DNA from 2 places in the Metabacillus schmidteae genome. Region 2 is predicted to be linked to the other one. Evidence: riboswitches for the same ligand, from Rfam matches in the RefSeq annotation. Region 2 holds a riboswitch; the other holds the start of a gene.
What was found. Region 2 has a riboswitch for lysine ahead of HWV59_RS24090 (Na+/H+ antiporter NhaC family protein). Riboswitches for the same ligand answer to the same signal wherever they lie in the genome.
Positions count from the first base shown of each region.

Region 1: linked by a shared signal. The riboswitch ahead of HWV59_RS20180 (aspartate kinase) and the one ahead of HWV59_RS24090 (Na+/H+ antiporter NhaC family protein) in region 2 are both predicted to bind lysine.

Region 1 is NZ_CAESCH010000001.1:4,106,642-4,117,002, forward strand. It holds gene sdhB (succinate dehydrogenase iron-sulfur subunit) at 1-98, opposite strand, end outside; gene sdhA (succinate dehydrogenase flavoprotein subunit) at 99-1,862, opposite strand; gene HWV59_RS20170 (succinate dehydrogenase cytochrome b558 subunit) at 1,895-2,503, opposite strand; gene HWV59_RS20175 (YslB family protein) at 2,945-3,427, shown strand; gene HWV59_RS20180 (aspartate kinase) at 3,465-4,694, opposite strand; lysine riboswitch at 4,873-5,055, opposite strand; gene uvrC (excinuclease ABC subunit UvrC) at 5,130-6,908, opposite strand; gene trxA (thioredoxin) at 7,098-7,412, opposite strand; gene HWV59_RS20195 (electron transfer flavoprotein subunit alpha/FixB family protein) at 7,631-8,608, opposite strand; gene HWV59_RS20200 (electron transfer flavoprotein subunit beta/FixA family protein) at 8,661-9,434, opposite strand; gene HWV59_RS20205 (enoyl-CoA hydratase) at 9,477-10,253, opposite strand; gene HWV59_RS20210 (TetR/AcrR family transcriptional regulator) at 10,316-10,361, opposite strand, start outside.
Region 2 is NZ_CAESCH010000002.1:674,728-685,088, reverse strand. It holds gene HWV59_RS24105 (M23 family metallopeptidase) at 1-274, shown strand, start outside; gene HWV59_RS24100 (methionine/alanine import family NSS transporter small subunit) at 311-415, opposite strand; gene HWV59_RS24095 (sodium-dependent transporter) at 412-1,929, opposite strand; gene HWV59_RS24090 (Na+/H+ antiporter NhaC family protein) at 2,334-3,899, opposite strand; lysine riboswitch at 4,018-4,196, opposite strand; gene yunB (sporulation protein YunB) at 4,272-5,006, opposite strand; gene HWV59_RS24080 (YunC family protein) at 5,094-5,396, opposite strand; gene HWV59_RS24075 (bifunctional metallophosphatase/5'-nucleotidase) at 5,468-6,865, opposite strand; gene HWV59_RS24070 (DUF72 domain-containing protein) at 6,920-7,783, opposite strand; gene sufB (Fe-S cluster assembly protein SufB) at 7,898-9,295, opposite strand; gene sufU (Fe-S cluster assembly sulfur transfer protein SufU) at 9,336-9,773, opposite strand; gene HWV59_RS24055 (cysteine desulfurase) at 9,766-10,361, opposite strand, start outside.

The sequences.
Region 1 (10,361 bases), on a different contig from region 2:
TTAGGACGATAAGGAATTTCAAACTTCTCCTGATAAGGGGCTGCTTCTGGTGATTCTTGTCGCGTAATAATAAAATGAACAACTTTATTCTCACTCATTTAGTTTTCCCCCTTTTTGCTTTTTGAATAATCACGTTTTCTTGGTTTGATTAACGAAACATCAACATCGTCATAGCGGAATTCAGGAGCAGTACGGTCACCTGAATACTTAGCCATTGTTGTTTTTAAGAATTCCTCGTCATTACGATCAGGGAATTCAGGCTTATAATGTGCTCCACGACTTTCGTTACGGTTATAAGCTCCAAGTGTTACAACTCGAGAAAGTTGAAGCATATTTTTTAGTTGACGTGTGAATGCCGCCCCCTGGTTACTCCACTTAGCTGTATCATTAATATTGATGTTATCAAATCTTTCAATAAGTTCTTGAATCTTTTCATCTGTTTTTAGAAGTTTATCATTATGTCTAACAACCGTAACGTTATCTGTCATCCATTCTCCTAATTCCTTATGAAGAATATAAGCATTTTCGTTACCATCTAAGCTCATAATATTATTCCACTTCTCTTCTTCCTGCTTAACATGACCTTCAAACAGAGTAGAAGATAAATCATCTGCACTCTTTTCTAAGCCATTGATGTATCTAACAGCATTAGGTCCGGCAACCATCCCACCGTATATAGCTGATAGCAGTGAGTTAGCACCTAAACGGTTAGCCCCATGCATTGAGTAATCACATTCACCTGCAGCAAAAAGCCCAGGAATATTTGTCATTTGATCATAATCAACCCACAGGCCACCCATTGAATAATGAACCGCAGGGAAGATTTTCATCGGTACTTTACGCGGATCATCACCCATGAATTTTTCATAGATTTCGATAATACCACCAAGTTTAATATCAAGTTCTTTTGGATCTTTATGTGATAAATCTAGGTATACCATGTTCTCACCATTAATACCTAGCTTTTGTTCAACACAAACATCGAAAATTTCACGTGTTGCAATATCACGCGGAACAAGGTTACCGTATGCTGGATATTTCTCTTCAAGAAAGTACCATGGTTTTCCATCTTTATATGTCCATACTCGTCCACCTTCTCCACGAGCAGATTCACTCATTAAACGCAGCTTATCATCTCCCGGAATTGCAGTTGGATGGATTTGAATGAATTCACCATTCGCATAATAAACACCTTGTTGATAAACAATTGATGCTGCTGACCCTGTATTAATTACTGAGTTAGTAGATTTACCAAAAATGATTCCAGGACCGCCTGTCGCCATAATAACAGCATCAGATCGGAATGATTCAATTTGCATAGATGTAAGGTTTTGTGCTGTAATTCCACGACAAACCTGATCATCATCTATGATTACACCTAAAAATTCCCAACCTTCATACTTCGTTACAAGACCTGCTACCTCATAGCGTCTAACTTGTTCATCCAAAGCATATAGTAACTGCTGGCCAGTCGTTGCACCGGCAAAAGCTGTACGGTGATGTTGTGTACCTCCAAAACGTCTGAAATCTAGTAAGCCTTCTGGAGTACGGTTGAACATTACACCCATTCGGTCTAATAGATGAATGATCCCAGGTGCTGCTTCAGCCATTGCTTTAACAGGTGGTTGATTTGCTAAGAAGTCCCCACCATATACTGTGTCATCAAAGTGCTCCCAAGGTGAATCTCCTTCACCTTTTGTATTAACTGCCCCATTAATTCCACCCTGTGCACAAACCGAGTGTGATCTTTTAACAGGTACTAATGAAAATAAATCTACTTGAACGCCCGCTTCGGCAGCTTTAATTGTGGCCATCAAACCAGCTAGACCGCCTCCGACGACGATAACTTTACTTTTACTCATTAAGCCCACTCCCTTTAATAGCTAGTACTGGATTAGACGAATGCAAAAATTGCGCGAACACCCACAAATGAAAGTGCTAAAAAGATAGCCAGCGTCACATATGTGGATATGACTTGTGAGCGAGGAGTAACGGTAATTCCCCAGCTTACTGCAAATGACCATAAACCATTAGCAAAGTGGAATACTGTTGAAATGACACCTACTAAATAGAACACAAGCATAAACGGACTACTTAAAATAGAAGCCATCATATCATAATTCACTTCTGCTCCAAGTGCTGCTGCAATTCTTGTTTCCCAAACATGCCAAGCGATAAAGATAAACGTAATAATCCCTGTAACACGCTGTAGCATGAACAACCAATTTCGAAGATAACCGTAATTACTTACATTGTTTTTTGCAGTAAAAGCAATATAAACTCCGTAAATAGCATGGTATAAAATTGGAAGGAAAATAATGACGATCTCTAACACATACCTAAATGGCAACATCTCCATAAAATGTGCAGCTTGGTTAAAAGCCTCTGCACCTCTTGTGGCAAAATGATTGACAATAAGATGTTGGATCAAAAAGATCCCTACCGGAATGACTCCTAGTAATGAGTGCAGTCTACGATTAATAAACTCTCGGTTTCCAGCCATAAAAACTTACCCCCTAGTATCAATTATGCGCTCACTTTGTAATAAACTTTTTTTTTATCTAAATTAATCCTTTCCTACTAAAATTTACTTTTCGTAATATTAGTCATCTATTAAGATTAGTAAATATTACTAGTATGAAACTGACAGTCTATAAAATTATCTGTCTGATTAATTAAGATAAATGCAACAAGTACATTTTACTCCCTTAAAGAAAGAGCGTCAAGAAAACGCGTTCATAAATTACAATTTTTCGACAACTATATTCCTTCATATTTTATTTTATCAATATACATTAAATTTTAATAACCAACTTTAGTAGTTTATTTAAAAAATTTAGGTAATTGTATAGAACATTTGAACGATGTTATCAGTTTTGCTTAATATTACATGTGTTTAACTGTTGTGTTGATATATAATATTAATGAGAAAGAGGGGAATACCGTGAACAAACAAACTGTTGTACTTAATACCGATGAATTAGAACATATTCAATTACCGGCTTTTGGATTTGAATTATTACGGGAAGTGTTAATTCCCGATTTGCTCGGTCAAGACTTTCCTCAAATGCTTTATTGGGCCGGAAAAGGCTTGGCACGAAAATATCCTGTAACTTCACTAGATGAACTTACCAATTTCTTTGAGGTAGCCGGTTGGGGAAACCTAGTTTTACTTCATAACAAAAAAAACGAAATGGAATTTGAATTAAGCGGCGACCTTATTTCAATCCGTTTTAAAAAAGCCAATGAATTTACATTCCAATTAGAGGCAGGATTTATTGCTGAGCAACTACAAATGATGAACAATCATATTACCGAAACCTATGAGCAAGTGAAAAAACGCGCAAATAAAGTCGTGTTTACTGTAAAGTGGGATCATAAGGATGCAATCGAAGAATCTCCATTAGGAAAAAGAAGTCAAAGATAGTTATAAGGGGGGAAATCCCCCTTTTTATCTTGAAAAATTATACTCTTGCAGTTGTTTTTGATAATTCAAACGCAGTATGAAGAATATCAACAGCCGATACCATGTGTTCCTGGGAAATAACGGTTGATACTTTAATTTCAGATGTACTAACCATTTTCACCTCAATGCTTTCTTTAGCTAATACATCAAACATTTCTGCAGCTACTCCTGGATTTGAAACCATTCCTGACCCAACAATTGACACTTTTGCCAGGCCACTTTCAGATTCGATGCGCTCGAATTTAAGCTCATTCTTATGTTGTTCTAAAACTTGCAGTGTATCCTCTAAATCACCTGTTTTAACTGAAAATGATATTGTTGTTTTATTATCACTTGTTGTGTTTTGGATGATAATATCAACATTCACATTATTTTTAGCTAATGTCGTAAAGATTGTAGACAATGTCGTTAATTCATTCGGTAACCCAATTACCGACACTCTCGTCACTTGATCTTCAAACGCAATTCCTCTAACAACTAAATTTTGTTCCATCTCTGTTTCCTCCTCGATCATTGTCCCACGCTCATTTTCCATACTTGATCTTACCTCTAGAGGCACATTATAATTTTTCGCAAATTCAACGGCTCGCGGGTGTAAAACGCCGGCTCCCAAATTAGCTAATTCCAACATCTCATCATAGGAAATAGCATCTAATTTTCTAGCTCCTTTTACAAAACGCGGGTCTGTGGTATATACACCTGTTACATCTGTATAAATATCGCACTTTTCAGCACCTAAGGCTGCAGCCAGAGCAACGGCTGTTGTATCAGATCCACCTCTACCTAAAGTGGTAATTTGTTGATCACTTGATAGTCCTTGAAACCCTGCAACAACGACAATTTTACCTTTACCTAATTCATTTTTTAGTTGCTCAGTTTTAATGTTAGTAATTCTGGCATTTCCATGTGTTGCTTCTGTTTCAATACCAGCCTGCCATCCTGTAAAAGAAATAGCATCATATCCTTTTTCAATTAAAGCCATGGATAACAATGAAATTGTGACTTGTTCCCCAGTTGTTAACAGCATATCCATTTCACGCTTACTTGGCTTAGAAGTCAATTGTGCCGCCAGACTCACTAACTCATCTGTAGATTTTCCCATCGCAGAAACAACAACTACTACATCATTTCCAGCTTCTTTTTCCTGAATAACACGGTTGGCAACATTTAATATTCTGTCAACAGAACCAACAGAAGTACCGCCAAATTTTTGTACGATAATACCCAATGCAATCTCACCTTTCAGTTGTTTTTTTCAATGATCGTTTTATCTGTATTAGACATATGCCGTTAATAAATGAGCAAGAATTGGATACTAGAGATGTTTTTTATCATTGCAAATAACAAAAAAAAGCAATGAGACATAAAACATCCCATTGCGAATTAAACGAATAATTTCGTTTATACAATGAGATAGCTCTCCAAGAACATATCATTTCTTGACAATTTTACATCTATTAAATGTAAAACCAGCAATAAAAGCAAATGGTGCAATTATCACTTCGGCGAACATTCCTTTCACCAGCTGTCATCGGAATCCATTTTCCCTCAAACTGGCTACTCTTAATGGTCGCACCTCTACCATCATTTACAAACTAACGATCAATATCAAATTAATCAAATCTTATCAAACATTCTTTCAAAAGGCAAGACTATATTTTTCCTAACTCTCTTTGTGCAGATGGTCGTAGATCGTTTTAGCAATGTTATCCGGCATACCAGCTTTTTTAAAATCATCCACATTTGCTTCCTTCATTTTTTTTACGGATCCGAAATGCTTTAGTAATACTTTTTTTCTTTGTTCACCAACACCAGGTATATCATCCAATATGGATTGAAACGCATTTTTCCCTCGGAGTTGACGATGAAAGGTAATGGCAAATCGGTGTACTTCATCCTGAATTCTCTGAAGTAAGTAGAATTCTTGGCTGTTTCTCTCAAGCTGAATAAATTCCGGAGGTGATCCGATAATAAGCTCTGAAGTTCGATGCTTATCATCTTTTACTAGACCTGCAACAGGGATATCCAAGCCCAGCTCATTTTCTAACACATCTTGAGCGGCAGATAAATGTCCTTTACCTCCATCAATAATAATGAGATCCGGCAAAGGAAGCTGTTCTTTTAGGACACGGCTGTATCGTCTTCTCACTACCTCGCGCATTGAATCATAATCATCCGGTCCTTGTACATCCCTTATTTTATATTTTCGATAATGTTTTTTGGCAGGCTTCCCATCTTCAAAAACAACCATAGCTGACACAGGATCCGTTCCTTGAATATTTGAATTATCAAAAGCCTCTATTCGATGTGGTGTATGGATACCAAGTTTATCTCCTAAATTTTCAACCGCCTTAATTGTTCGTTCTTCATCTCTATCAATTAATAGGAATTTCTCTTTTAGGGCAATTTTTGCATTTTGATGTGCTAAAAGAATCAAATCTTTCTTTTTACCTCGCTTAGGCTGAAGTGTTGAAACATCCAAAAGCTGCTCAACTAAGTCAAATTCAATGCTATCTGGCAACAGAATTTCCTTAGGAAGGAAATGATTTGATTTAGAATAAAATTGACCTAAATATGTCAAGAATTCTTCCTCAGGGCTATCATATATTGGAAACATCGATACATCTCGTTCTATCAATTTTCCCTGGCGAATAAAAAAGACTTGAACACACATCCATCCTTTATCATAAGCATACCCAAAAACATCCCTGTCCACAAAATCATTTAACGTCATTTTTTGTTTTTCCATTGTTGCTTCGATGTGAAGAATCTGATCCCTAAACTCCTTTGCCCGCTCAAATTCAAGTTCTTCAGCTGCTTTGTTCATCTTGACTGACAATCCCTCTTTAATGCTTTTATAGCCACCATTAAGAAATTTGGCAATTTCCTCTACCATTTGTCTGTTCGTATCTTCTGAAACATCATTAACACATGGTGCTAAACATTGACCCATATGGTAATAAAGGCATACTCGATCAGGAAGAGTCGAACATTTTCTTAACGGATATAAACGGTCTAAAAGTTTAATTGTCTCTCGTGCAGATTGAACATTCGGATATGGTCCAAAGTACTTTCCTTTATCTTTTTTTACTTGTCTTGTGACTAAAAGACGTGGGTGCCGCTCATTCGTAATTTTAATAAACGGATAGGTTTTATCATCTTTTAGCATGACATTATATTTAGGATCGTATTTTTTAATTAAATTTAATTCAAGAATTAAAGCCTCTAAATTAGAAGATGTAATGATATATTCAAAATCAACGATTTCATTTACAAGCCTTAATGTTTTCCCATCATGAGATCCGGTAAAATAAGAACGCACACGATTTTTGAGCACTTTTGCCTTCCCGACATATATGACTGTCCCTTGACGGTCCTTCATAATATAACAGCCTGGTTGATCTGGAAGAAGTGCAAGCTTTTCTTTAATGTGATCTCTCATTAGCAGACACTCCCCTTTTACTATTTCGCTAACGATTAGATAGGCAGTAATCCCCTACTTTAATCCAATAATTAAAATAGCGAATTACTGCCTATAAATAAAATATAATTTATTTTAACATGTTCTCTACAATTCGTCGTTGTAAATAATTTCATTGAAAAAGGATTGACGAGTGTCAATCCCTTTGAATTAGATATGCTTGTTTAATACTTCAGCAAGCGCTTCTTTCGGTTGATATCCAACAGCTTTATCAACAACTTCGCCATCTTTTAATACTAGTAAAGTTGGAATGCTCATTACACCGAATTTCCCAGCAGTTTCCTGGTTTTCATCAACATCAACTTTTACGATTTTCACTTTATCTCCCATATCTGAATCAAGTTCTTCAAGAACTGGAGCAATCATTTTACATGGTCCACACCATGGTGCCCAAAAATCGACTAATACGACACCTTCGTTCGTTTCACCTGAAAATGTTTGATCTGTTACATTTGTAATTGCCATTTGTAATTCCTCCTAATTAGTAAGGGTAAAATATGTTTAAAGTATAGCATTCAGCTGAAAAGTAAGCTAATAATTTGCTTCTTTCTTACTTTCCCCTATGTACCATGAAGAAAAACATGTTTTTTTCAGTCCTGTGAAGCAAATATGAACTCAAGATACTTTGTTTTTTTATTTCAAAGCAATAGAAAAAGCACGCAAAGCTACGTGCTTTTTTTATTTTATGCATGAATGTTTAATTTCCTGAACTCCTCCGTTAGTAAAGGCACAACCTCGAATAAATCACCGACAATCCCGTAATCGGCAACTTTGAAAATATTTGCCTCTGGATCCTTATTAATCGCTACAATAACTTTTGAATTGGACATTCCTGCTAAGTGCTGAATTGCTCCGGAAATTCCACACGCAATATATAAATCTGGTGTGACAACTTTACCTGTTTGACCAATCTGCAGTGAATAGTCACAGTAATCTGCGTCACATGCTCCACGAGAAGCCCCTACGGCTCCACCAAGCACACTTGCTAATTCCTTTAATGGTTCAAAACCTTCTTCACTTTTTACACCACGTCCACCGGCAATGACTACCTTTGCCTCTGAAAGATCCACACCTTCTGATGCTTTCCGAACAACTTCTTTCACGATTGTTCTTAAATCTTTTATCTCAACAGAAAGTGAGGAGGTTTCACCACTTCTTGCTTCATCCTTTTCAAGTGGATTAATGTTATTTGGACGTATTGTGACAAAAATCATCCCATCCGTTACAATTTTCTTTTCAAAAGCTTTTCCAGAATAAATTGGACGTGTAAAGACTATATTACCTCCAGCTACTTCAATCGCTGTTGCATCTGAGACTAATCCGGAGTTTAGTTTGGCAGCTATCTTTGGAGACAAATCTTTTCCTAATGAAGTATGACCAATTACAATTCCTTCAGGCTTCTCTTCTTCAATTACTGATAGGAGGGCCTGTGAATAACCATCTGGGGTATAGTGCAGCAGCTTTTCATTTTCTACGGTCACCACACGATCAGCACCGTAGTGGAATAGTTCAGAAGATAATGAAGCTACACTTTCCCCTAATAAAATTGCGACAACTTCTCCACCCTCTGATATTGTTTTAGCGGCTGCAATTGCTTCAAACGATACATTTCTTAACTGTTGATCACGAACCTCACCTAAAACTAGCACTTTTCTTGCCATCCTTTTTTCCCCCTGACTCGTAATTTGAACCTTCACCTTTCCCTTGAGTGTCTTAGATGACTTTTGCTTCATTTCTTAATAAGGATACGAGCTCTTTTACTTGAGCTTCCAATTCACCCTCTAATACTTTTCCAGCTTCTTTTTTAGGTGGTAAATAAATTTCAATTGTCTTTGTTTTTGGTTTCACGTCATCTTCAGATAAATCAAGGTCATCAATTTCCAATTCATCCAGCGGCTTTTTCTTTGCCTTCATGATTCCTGGCAATGATGGATAGCGCGGTTCATTTAAACCTTGTTGAGCAGTTACTAGTAAAGGCAAGGTGGTTTCAATTACTTCAGTATCTCCTTCCACATCACGAACAACAATTGCTTTTTCTCCTTGAATATCAAGCTTTGTAATTGTTGTTACATAAGCTATATTAAGTAGTTCTGCTAATCGTGGACCTACTTGACCACTTCCTCCATCAATGGCAACATTACCGCCCAAAATAATATCGACTTCTTGTTCTTTAAAATACTCAGCTAAAATTCTTGAAGTTGTGTATTGATCACCGTCTTCTAGATCGTCTTCTGTATTAATTAGTACCGCTTTGTCACACCCCATAGCTAATGCGGTTCTTAATTCTTTATCAGATTCCTCTCCGCCTATTGTAATAACAGTTACTTCTCCTCCATTTTTGTCACGTAATTGGATAGCTTCTTCAATTGCATATTCATCATAAGGGTTGATAATAAATTCCGCACCATCATCGCTAATTGCCCCGTTATTAACGGAAATTTTCTCTTCTGTATCAAAGGTTCTTTTCATCATGACAAAAATATTCATTTTCCCATCCCCCATTGTACGTAACATAGTTTAGCTTATCATTTAGTTACCTTTGAAAATTGGCTTTCTTTTTTCAATAAAAGCGGAAATCCCCTCTTTTGCATCCTCACTTTTAAAAAGCTCTCCAAAAAGTTTTGCTTCAAGATCCATTCCTTCTTGATAGGTTAATGTCTTAGAAGAATGTAATAAAGATATGACAGCCTCCACAGACCCTGGGCTTTTAGCAGCGAACTTCTCTGCTAAACGTTTCGCTTCCTCCAGAAGTTTTTCCAGAGGATATGCATGATTGGCAAGGCCCAGTTTAACAGCCTCTAATCCGGAAATTGGTTCACTTGTAAGCATCATTTCCAAGGCACGGCCAGTTCCTATATATTTTGGTAAGCGCTGTGTGCCTCCAAAACCGGGAATAATTCCGAGCTGTAGCTCTGGAAGGCCAAGCTTTGCATCTTCAGCTACAAGACGGAGATGACAAGACATGGCTAACTCAAGTCCCCCACCTAATGCAGCTCCATGAATAGCCGCAATAATCGGGATTGGAAAATTTTCAATACGTTCAAATAATTGCTGCCCTGCTTCAGCTAGTTGTGAGAACCCTCCGTCTCCTTTAGCTACTTCTACAAATTCTTTTATGTCTGCACCAGCAGAGAAAAACCTTCCCTCACCATGGAGAATGATTGCTCTAACATCATTTGCTTCAAGGATATCGTCTAATAAAGAAGAAAACTCTTTCAATACATGTGATGATAATGCATTTGCCGGTTCGTGATTAATGGTTATTATTGCAACCAGGTTCTCTTTTTTAACATGAAAATACTTCATATGTTTCCTCCTTGCTTCTACATACATACTAAAATGTATTTCATTTTCAGTCTAAAAATTACTTAATGCTCTCCTCTATTGACTAAACCGTAAACAAATAAATCATGA
Region 2 (10,361 bases):
AATTCGTGATATCGACAATACTTATCATTATTTTGCTCACCTAAATGGTTTTGCAGACGGCCTTAAAGTAGGACAGATTGTAGAGCCTGGTCAGTTAATTGGATCTGTAGGAAGCTCCGGCTATGGTCCTCCAGGAACAGCAGGAAAGTTCCCACCGCATTTACATTATGGATTATATAAAGATAATGGTCGAACAGAATGGTCATTTGATCCTTTTCCACATCTTAAATCATGGGAAAGAGCTGATCGAGCTGAAAGACGAAGAAAAAAATAAGAGGCTGAATTCTATAACAATCAGCCTCTTTTCTTATTATTTTCTTTTCGATTTTACCACAGCATTCGTAATACTTGCTGCCATTCCGCCCCATATAATGACCATACCAATAATCATCATTGCAATTGCACTTCCACTCATGACTGTGATGCCCCCTTGTTCTTTGACGTAGAAAGTGATTGATCAACTTTATTTCGTTTAATTGTGAATAGAACACCAACTAGCATGGCGCCAATTGCTACAGTCCATCCCCAGCTAAATAAGAATCCTAAAGGGTAGTCTCCGTACGGTGCTGTTAAGTTGTTACGCAGATTATCAAACATCATATAGCCTAACACAATTGGTGTAATGACACCCAAGCAAATTCTCCACCATGCTCCAATTTGAATATCAGACATTGAGTTTGCATGAGATTGAAGATTTTTAAGTTCTTTAACAAACCAAGCAATTGCAATTACTTCAAATAAACCTGCCATTGCTACACCGAATTGATTAATAAAATAGTCGACTGAATCTAGGAAGTATAAACCGCCTTTGGTTGCAAAAATTAAAGATACTAAAGCTGATAACCCTCCACCAAATGCAACAGCTTTTGTTCTTGATACATTGAACTTTTCTTGCACACCTGCTACAAATGTTTCCACAATTGAAATTAAAGATGATAAGCCTGCAAGTACTAACGAGCCAAAGAATAAAAATCCAAACAGTCCATTAAGAGCTGGGAACTCGTTAATAATTTGCGGAAATACAACGAATGCTAAACCTACACCAGCTGACACGACTTCACTAACTGGAACACCCTGTTGTGCTGCCATAAATCCTAGTGCACTGAATACTCCAATACCCGCTAATAATTCAAAGGCTGAGTTACTGAAGCCTGTAATAAATGCGTTATTTGTAATATCTGATTTTTTCGGTAGGTAGCTCGAATAAGTAATCATAATAGCAAATGCGATTGATAAACTAAAGAATATTTGACCGTACGCTGCTACCCAAACTTTACCATCAGCAATTTTGCTCCAGTCAGGCTTAAAGAAAGCATCTAACCCTGCTGCAGCTCCTTCTAGCGTTAATGCACGAACAACGATAATACCAAATAAAATAACTAGTGCCGGAATGAAAATTTTGTTCGCTACTTCGATACCTTTTTTAACTCCTGCAAAAAGAACACCTAATGCAACAACCCAAACAATGACCAATGGTATCAGTACTCCTGGTACTAACCCTCCAAATTGTCCAGGTGTTTCAGCCAATTGTAAATATTCACCAAATAAGAATCCTTCTGTGTCTGATCCCCAGTTTAAATTGAAAGAGAACACTGAATAAGACATGGCCCACGCAATAATAACTGCGTAATAAGTTGATATAACAAATGAAATGGCAACTTGCCACCAACCAATCCACTCAGAACCTTTGCTCATTCTTCCTAAAGACATAGGAGCTGAACCGCGATATTTATGACCGATTGTAAACTCCATAACAAGTAATGGGATACCAGCCGTTAAAAGTGCGAATAAGTATGGAATGAAGAATGCTCCTCCTCCATTTTCATAAGCTGTTGCCGGGAATCTCCAAATATTACCTAAACCTACTGCAGAACCAACGGCCGCTAAAATAAATCCTGCCCTTGTCCCCCACTGTGGGCGATTTTCCATAGTTTTTCCTCCTCTTTTGTTTCTCTTTTTTAAAAAGTGGAAACAATTAGAAATTAATTAATTTTCTGATTATTTATTTTAATCTATACATAGTATAAATGGACTTTATTCCTATGTCTATAAAAAATTTTGAAAAAATACTATTTTAAGATGATATTTTCAGAAATTTTAAATAGTTCAAAAGAAATATGGAAATAGTTTATACACCATATTAATTTTTAATCATTTTCTTTATTTATTTAGCTCATAAAAGTGTAGAAGGAATTTTTCACTTAAAAAATACTTTTACTATTTACCATTTTTATCATAATACTTTTTTTTCTTACAGCTAAATTACTATTGAATTCATAATAAATCATTAGAAGAAATTGGATACTCTTCTGGAAACCAACAAAAAGAGAGAGCTAAGCCCTCTCTTTAACCACTTGTTTTTGTTTTCTTGCTAGTATGGTAATGAATGCGCCCAACAATAGAATAATACTTATAAACCCAATAATACTGCTTCCTGTTAATCCTAAAACGAGATAACCGATCGCAGCTATTCCACCACCAGTTATTGCATACGGCAACTGTGTCATCACGTGATCGATGTGGTGACTCCCTGCACCTGTCGAGGATAGGATAGTTGTATCGGAAATCGGTGAACAATGGTCTCCGAGTACTGAACCTGCAAGAACTGCTGCCATTGCCGGAAGTAGCATATTAATATCCGTTGCAGCTGTAATTTCTCCTGCAATTGGTAGCATAATTCCAAATGTACCCCAAGATGTTCCTGTTGCAAATGCCATAAATGCAGCGAGAACAAACATAACTACCGGTAAATAAGATAGATTTAAGTTAGATTTTTCTACAAGTCCTGCCAGATATTCACCAGTACTCAATTGACCGATAAGATCTACGATAACCCATGCAAATAATAGAATATAAATGGCCGGCAGCATGGATTTAATTCCTTCTTTCAATGCTAAAGGTAAATAATTACCTTTAATTCCTCTCGCTAAAAACAAGATAATGGTAACAACTAAGCCAAAAAGACCACCATATAATAGTGAAGCAGATACATCAGTGTTCTCAAAAATGGTGAAGATTGTTACATCTGTTTTATCTTCAATCGCACTATATCCTGTATACAACATAGATGCAACAGTCCCAATAATGAGAGATATGATTGGCCAAACAAGGTTGCCAACTGTCCCTTTGTCACTTGATGGTAAGTCTTCTTTCACATCACCAAGTACCTCTTTCGATGGATCAACAACTTGTCCTGTCTCAATTGCTCGATTTTCGTGGACTTTCATTGCACCGATATTTATGTTAAACATAGCAACAGCAAAAACTAAAATAAGCGCTGCAAACACATAATAATTCATCGGAACCAGCATCATAAAAGCGCCAAGAGGAGTATATTCTGTTACTCCATGTGTTGTTAAAATTGTCGCAATCATCGCGATAATATAGGCTCCCCAACTAGAAACAGGAGAAATTACACAAACTGGTGCAGAAGTTGAATCAATAATATAAGCAAGTTTTGCTCGTGAAACTTTTTGGCGATCTGTAATTGGACGACTAACTTGTCCAACTGCAAGTGCATTAAAATAATCGTCAATAAAGATTAAAATTCCAAGAAACGCTGCTGTTAATTGTGCACCAGCACGGGTCTTCACACGTTTTTGAGCCCACTCTCCAAAAGCACGGCTTCCACCTGAGATAGAAATAAGGGCTGTAATGATTCCTAAAAGAAGTAAAAATAGGAGAATGTAAACATTCCATGTATTCAATTCACCATCAGAAATAAAGATAGCCTTAATTGCCTCTAAGATTACTAATCCTGAATCAGTAATTGAAAAATCTTTAAGGATTAAAGCTGCGGAAACAATTCCGACTCCAAGAGAAAGTAAAACTCTTCTCGTTATAACGACCATTAATATGGCAATAATAGGTGGAATAATAGAAAAAATAGTGCCTGACATGATGCAAAAAAGCCTCCCGTATTTTATTATGGAAGGCTCTGACGTTGATAGTTGAGTAATAATAGAAAATAACGATCATTACTCTTGTTTTTAGAATAATGCTATGTTATCCTCCATCTCGATCAGTAGCCCTCCATTATAGATTTCTATAATGACAGTATTACCTTTATTTAAAGTAATACCAGCAAATGCAACCTGACTAGCAAACATTTACTTCGGCAAAAAACCCTTTCCAATATGATCTTCGATGTCATACTCACATATTGTACTCTTGTTTTTTGCGCCTCTACCTCATCATGAGATAAGGTGATGAAAGGTCAATATTTATTTAACATAAATCATTCTACTAGAATAGTTTAATAAGTACAACTATTATTTTTTTGGTAATTCTATGGAATGGTCTGCACCTTCGTCACCACTGTTATAATATTCAGGTACTTCTCCTTGCTCGGTTTGAATCACAACCGGAATCGTATTTACTGCTTTTACCACATCTGTAGCAAACGGAATGACTACCTGTACACTTACCTCTACAAATATACCGATCTCATGAACGGCATTATTAATTCCATATTCCTTTGTCGATGTTTTAATATCAGTAAATACATCTCCTATTAAATAGTACTCAATTGGTATTCCAGGTCCGAGTGTACTTAATATAGAGTTTCCTGTGATCTTACCTAAAGGAATTTCATAAATGATTCCATTATCTCCGTCTGTGTTAGGTGTCATTCCATGGAAATTATTCCTCTCTATTTCACCGAGCTTTTTTGTGACATTATCGGTTACTCTTTTCTTAACCATTGCAACAGCTCGTTGATTAAATGTAAATGAATTTACATTTCCTTCAGAGTCCTTATCAATCTTAACTAAATTCTCTTGTTCCTCATTCGTCATAATTTCTTCTTCAACCGCATCATGAATGATTGTGGTTGCTACTTTATTCGCCTCTAACTTTGCAATTTTCATCATCGTGGATTCAATCTGGACATTTACAATCCAAAAGCTGACAGAGGTTAGTAATATAAAAATAACACATGTTAATAATACAACATATCGAAAAGGTAAAGGCCCTCTACGCGGGCGTCGTCCGCGAAATTTAGCCAAAACAAATCCCTCCTTTACAAGCTATGTTTATGCATGTATGGAGGGATGTACGCTAATTTTTTATTTTATTTTTCTCTCGAAGTTGCCCTATATCATCTTAAGTAAAGCATCTTTTCCTTTTGTTCCAACGGTAATTCCACGTGTTTCAGCCTCATATGTGACTGATTCTAAAGGTGCCTCAAGAAGCTGTTCAATTGTGCGAACCCCTACAGCACGCCCTGCAATAATTCCCCTATCTTTAAGCTTTTCATTTAATAAAGCGACATCAAGTGCGCCGCACATAATATATCCCTTTTCGTTTGTTATTGCCATAAAATTTGTCTTTGGCAATGCAACCGTAATAGCAGTAAATTGGTTTCCATCAATGACAATTGGTGTCATAGTCACCATCTTCTCTACACTCCTTTCTTGTTATATTTTTATGAACTAAGAAAGGATACGTGTAGATAATTGCCTATACTTTAGTTGGATTTCCTGCCTAATTTCCAGGCTAATAAATCTCGCAGAAGTTCAGGCATATAGAAGATTTTCTTTTCAGCATGACTGATTTCGGGAAATAATGGACCAAGTGTGAACATGTCAATTGTTGCGACTCCATAAATGCGATCTTCTTGGATCGGTTCACCGTTTATGAAGATATCTGTTACATGCTCTTTTCCATCCAGTAACACTTTCATACGGACGTCAATCCCTTCAAATACCATTCGTCCCATTACTTTTCCTCTAAATCCTAATCCCTTTAACTTTAATTGTTCCATCTTTTCATCTCTAGATTGGACAATTACTTCTTTCAATACATCTCCTTTTAGGAAAACTTTGCAAGGATTAATAGGATGCGGACAAATACGATGAAGATCCTTTCTTGTCACAGGTCCTACTTGCAGAGGTTCTAAAATGATTCCCGAATTCACCATCGCTACTTCACCATCACACCACTCCTTAATGGCTTGTACAAGAAGCTTTGGAAAAGTAGAGTCATGAAACCAATCAAGAGATAAATTTTCGCTAGATATACCGACAACTTCTGAAAGAATTTGATCACTACTCATACTCATTTGCTGTAACCACTGGACAGTCTCTTTACATACCTTCTTTTCGTGTTCCATAGGATAAAGAGTTGCTTTATGAGTCTGGATCTTTTTTTCTTCTGTATTAATAGTTAAGGATATATGACCAATATATTGACCGTATTTTCCAGCTCCCGCTATAAGAGTTTGGTTAATTTCTTTTCCCTCTGGGAGCACATGATGAGTATGTCCACCTATGATGACATCAATGTCCGGAAACTCATTTGCAATGATTTCATCATCACTAATTCCTAAATGGGAAAGTAGAATAATGATATCTACTTGATCCCTAACCTGCTGAATCGTTTCTGTTAAACTTTGAAAAGGATCTTTTATTTTCCAGCCTAATAATTCATAAAACTTCTCATAAAAGACAGTTACACCTAATAAAGCCATTTTCATACCATTATGTAAAGTTACTATATGATATGGGACTACCCATTTCGGTCTTTCTCCTAACTCAGTATACAAATTTGAAAGAATGACCGGAAACTGTGCTTGCTCATAAAGTGTGTCAAGATCATCATGTGAAAACGTAATTCCTTCGTTGTTTCCAATTGTCACAGCATCATACTCTAAATGGTTTAATAAGTGAACATTCGCCTTGCCTTTTGTTGCCTCGGTAATTGGATGAAATCGATCTGCATGATCGCCAATGTCGAGTAAAATCATTTGTTCCTGCTGCTCTTTGTGATCGTTCTTTTTTGTCTTAAGAAACTGAACAATAGAAGGCCAGTTTTCAAAATGACTATGTAAATCGTTCGTATGATATAGGTGGACTGTCTCTAACATATTCCTCTCTCCTTATTTCATATGCCAGCTACACGAGGCCACACAAAGATTATCTTAGTCTTCATCTGAAAACAAGCTTAATTGTTTTTCAGCAAGTCCTGAGTAATGTATTCCAAGTAGTGAAATCATCATCTTTGCATTCTCTGCAGCGTCACCACCAGAGTTATTATTAAAAAGCATAAAGATCGTCTCTGTATGGCTTTTGATTTTTGATAGATGCTCTTGCCATTCTTGTAATTCCTGTTCATTATATTTGTATAAATATCGTACATCCCGCCAATCATCACCGTTTGCAGGCTTATTCCAGCCATAAACATTACGACCATGAAGTCTTATTAAGGTTTTATGAGGATTTGTAGGATGTAATACGGTGGGTATGGATCTTTCACCAGCTTGCGGTTCATCGACGATGCTATGAATCCAGTCCTCCATCTCCATAAATTGCAAGGTTTTTTCATAGTACGTTGGTGAAAACCAGGATCGATTTCGAAATTCAAGCGCAACCTCTGTATCCCCCATTTTTTCTCTGCACCATTTTAAATATTCTACATTCTCTTTTGTACATGAAAACCATGGTGGAAATTGAAAAAGTACCATTGCAAGCTTTTTAGATGCTTTTAATGGCTCTAATGACTTTAGATAAGCATTGAACATGTCGATTTTATGATCAAAAGGAATCTCACCACGAAGATGCCCAGTCATCCCTTGATAGGCTTTTGCAATAAATTGAAAACCTTCTGGTGTATCTCTGACCCATTTTTCCATATTACGCTCAGGTTGAATAGCATAAAATGTAGAATCAATTTCGACCGTTGGAAAATGAGCAGCATATTCCTGTAATTTTGTTGTTGTATTTGAGTTAACGTAGAGAGAATCGTGATCTCCCCAGCCAGTTAATCCTATTTGAATGGTTGACATTCTAAAATCACCCTGGGATAAAGTTTTAGATTACCTACTCATACTATACCATGACTGGAAAAGATAGAAAAACGGGACCGACACAATTGTCAGTCCCGTTTTATTTATTTGATATTAACCGATAGAACCTTCCATTTCAAACTTAATCAGGCGGTTCATTTCAACTGCATATTCCATTGGAAGCTCTTTTGTAAATGGCTCAATGAAGCCCATTACGATCATTTCAGTTGCTTCTTCTTCTGAAATACCACGGCTCATTAGATAGAATAATTGCTCTTCTGATACTTTCGATACTTTTGCTTCGTGCTCAAGTGAGATATTGTCGTTTAAGATCTCGTTGTATGGAATTGTATCAGATGTTGATTGGTTATCCATGATAAGTGTATCACATTCAATATTTGATCTTGCTCCTTCAGCTTTACGTCCGAAGTGAACAATACCACGGTATGTTACTTTACCACCTTGTTTTGAGATGGATTTAGATACGATTGTTGATGATGTGTTTGGAGCAAGGTGTATCATTTTAGCTCCTGCATCCTGGTGTTGTCCTTTACCAGCTAGGGCAATTGATAATGTCATACCTCTTGCACCTTCACCTCTAAGGATAACAGCAGGATATTTCATTGTTAATTTTGAACCGATGTTACCATCAATCCATTCCATTGTTGCATTCGCATCACAAACAGCGCGCTTTGTAACAAGGTTAAATACGTTGTTTGCCCAGTTTTGGATTGTCGTATAACGGCAGTATCCACCATCTTTTACAATGATTTCAACAACTGCACTGTGAAGTGAGTTTGTTGTGTAAACTGGAGCTGTACATCCTTCAACATAGTGAACATGTGCGCCTTCATCAACAATGATTAATGTACGCTCAAATTGCCCCATGTTTTCTGAGTTAATACGGAAGTAAGCTTGTAATGGAGTATCTACTTTTACACCTTTTGGTACATAGATGAATGATCCACCAGACCATACTGCTGAGTTTAATGCAGAGAACTTATTATCTGCCGGTGGAATAACTTTTCCGAAATGCTCGCGGAAAATATCTTCGTTTTCTTTTAGAGCTGTATCCGTATCTTTAAAAACTATTCCAAGCTCTTCAAGATCTTCCTTCATGTTGTGATAAACAACCTCTGATTCATATTGAGCTGATACACCAGCTAAATACTTTTGTTCAGCTTCTGGAATACCTAATTTATCAAATGTAGCTTTGATTTCTTCAGGTACCTCATCCCAAGAGCGTTCCGATTTCTCAGAAGGTTTTACATAATACGTAATTTCATCGAAATTTAATGACGCCATATCTCCGCCCCATTGTGGCATTGGCATATTATAAAAATGCTCTAATGATTTCAAACGGAAATCAAGCATCCATTGTGGCTCATTTTTCATACGAGAAATTTCTTCTACGATCTCTTTCGTTAATCCTCGTTCAGAACGGAAGATGGAAACATCCTTGTCAGCAAAACCATACTTGTAATCGCCGATTTCAGGTGCCTTTTTTGCCATCTACATTCACTCCAATCCATTTAGATTTAGTAGCGCAAAATTATTCGTTGCCTTCTTTTACGCCTTTTTCCATTGCTTTCCATGCAAGTGTCGCACATTTAATACGAGCAGGGAATTTTGCAACTCCCTGTAATGCTTCAATATCACCTAAGTCGATATCATCATCATATTCTTTACCAAGCATCATATTCGAAAAGATTTCAGAAAGCTTTAATGCTTCCTCTAATTTTTTCCCTTTAATGGCTTGTGTCATCATAGATGCTGATGACATTGAGATAGAACATCCTTCTCCTTCGAATTTTGCATTTTTTACCACATCATCCTCAAGATCAAGTGTTAAACGAATGCGATCTCCACAAGTAGGATTGTTCATATCGACCGTTAGGCTATTATCTAGAATCCCTTTGTTACGAGGATTTTTATAATGATCCATAATCACTTGACGATAAAGTGTATCTAGGTTTACGTGGTTAGACATTACTGAAGTACTCCTTTGTCTTTTTAATACCTGCAACTAATTTATCCACTTCTTCTTCTGTGTTGTACAGGTAAAAACTAGCTCTTGCTGTTGCAGAAACCTTTAGCCATTTCATTAAAGGCTGTGCACAATGGTGACCTGCACGTACAGCAATTCCCTCAGCATCTAAAACCGTTGCAACATCATGGGGATGAACATCGTCAATATTAAATGTTACTAACCCCGCACGATGTTTAGGTCCGTAGATGGTCATTCCGTCAATCTGACTTAATTGTTCCAGAGCATACTGAGCTAGTTTATGCTCATGTGCTTCAATTGCTTCTAATCCGATATCCTCTAGAAAATCAATCGCAGCACTGAGTCCAATAGCACCAGCAATAATTGGCGTCCCAGCTTCAAACTTCCAAGGAAGCTCTTTCCATGTTGACTCTTGTAATCCAACAAAGTCAATCATTTCTCCGCCAAATTCAACTGGTTCCATATTTTCCAGTAGCGCCCTTTTACCATAAAGTACCCCGATTCCTGTTGGACCACACATTTTATGTCCTGAAAAGGCATAAAAATCACAATCTAAATCGCGTACATCAA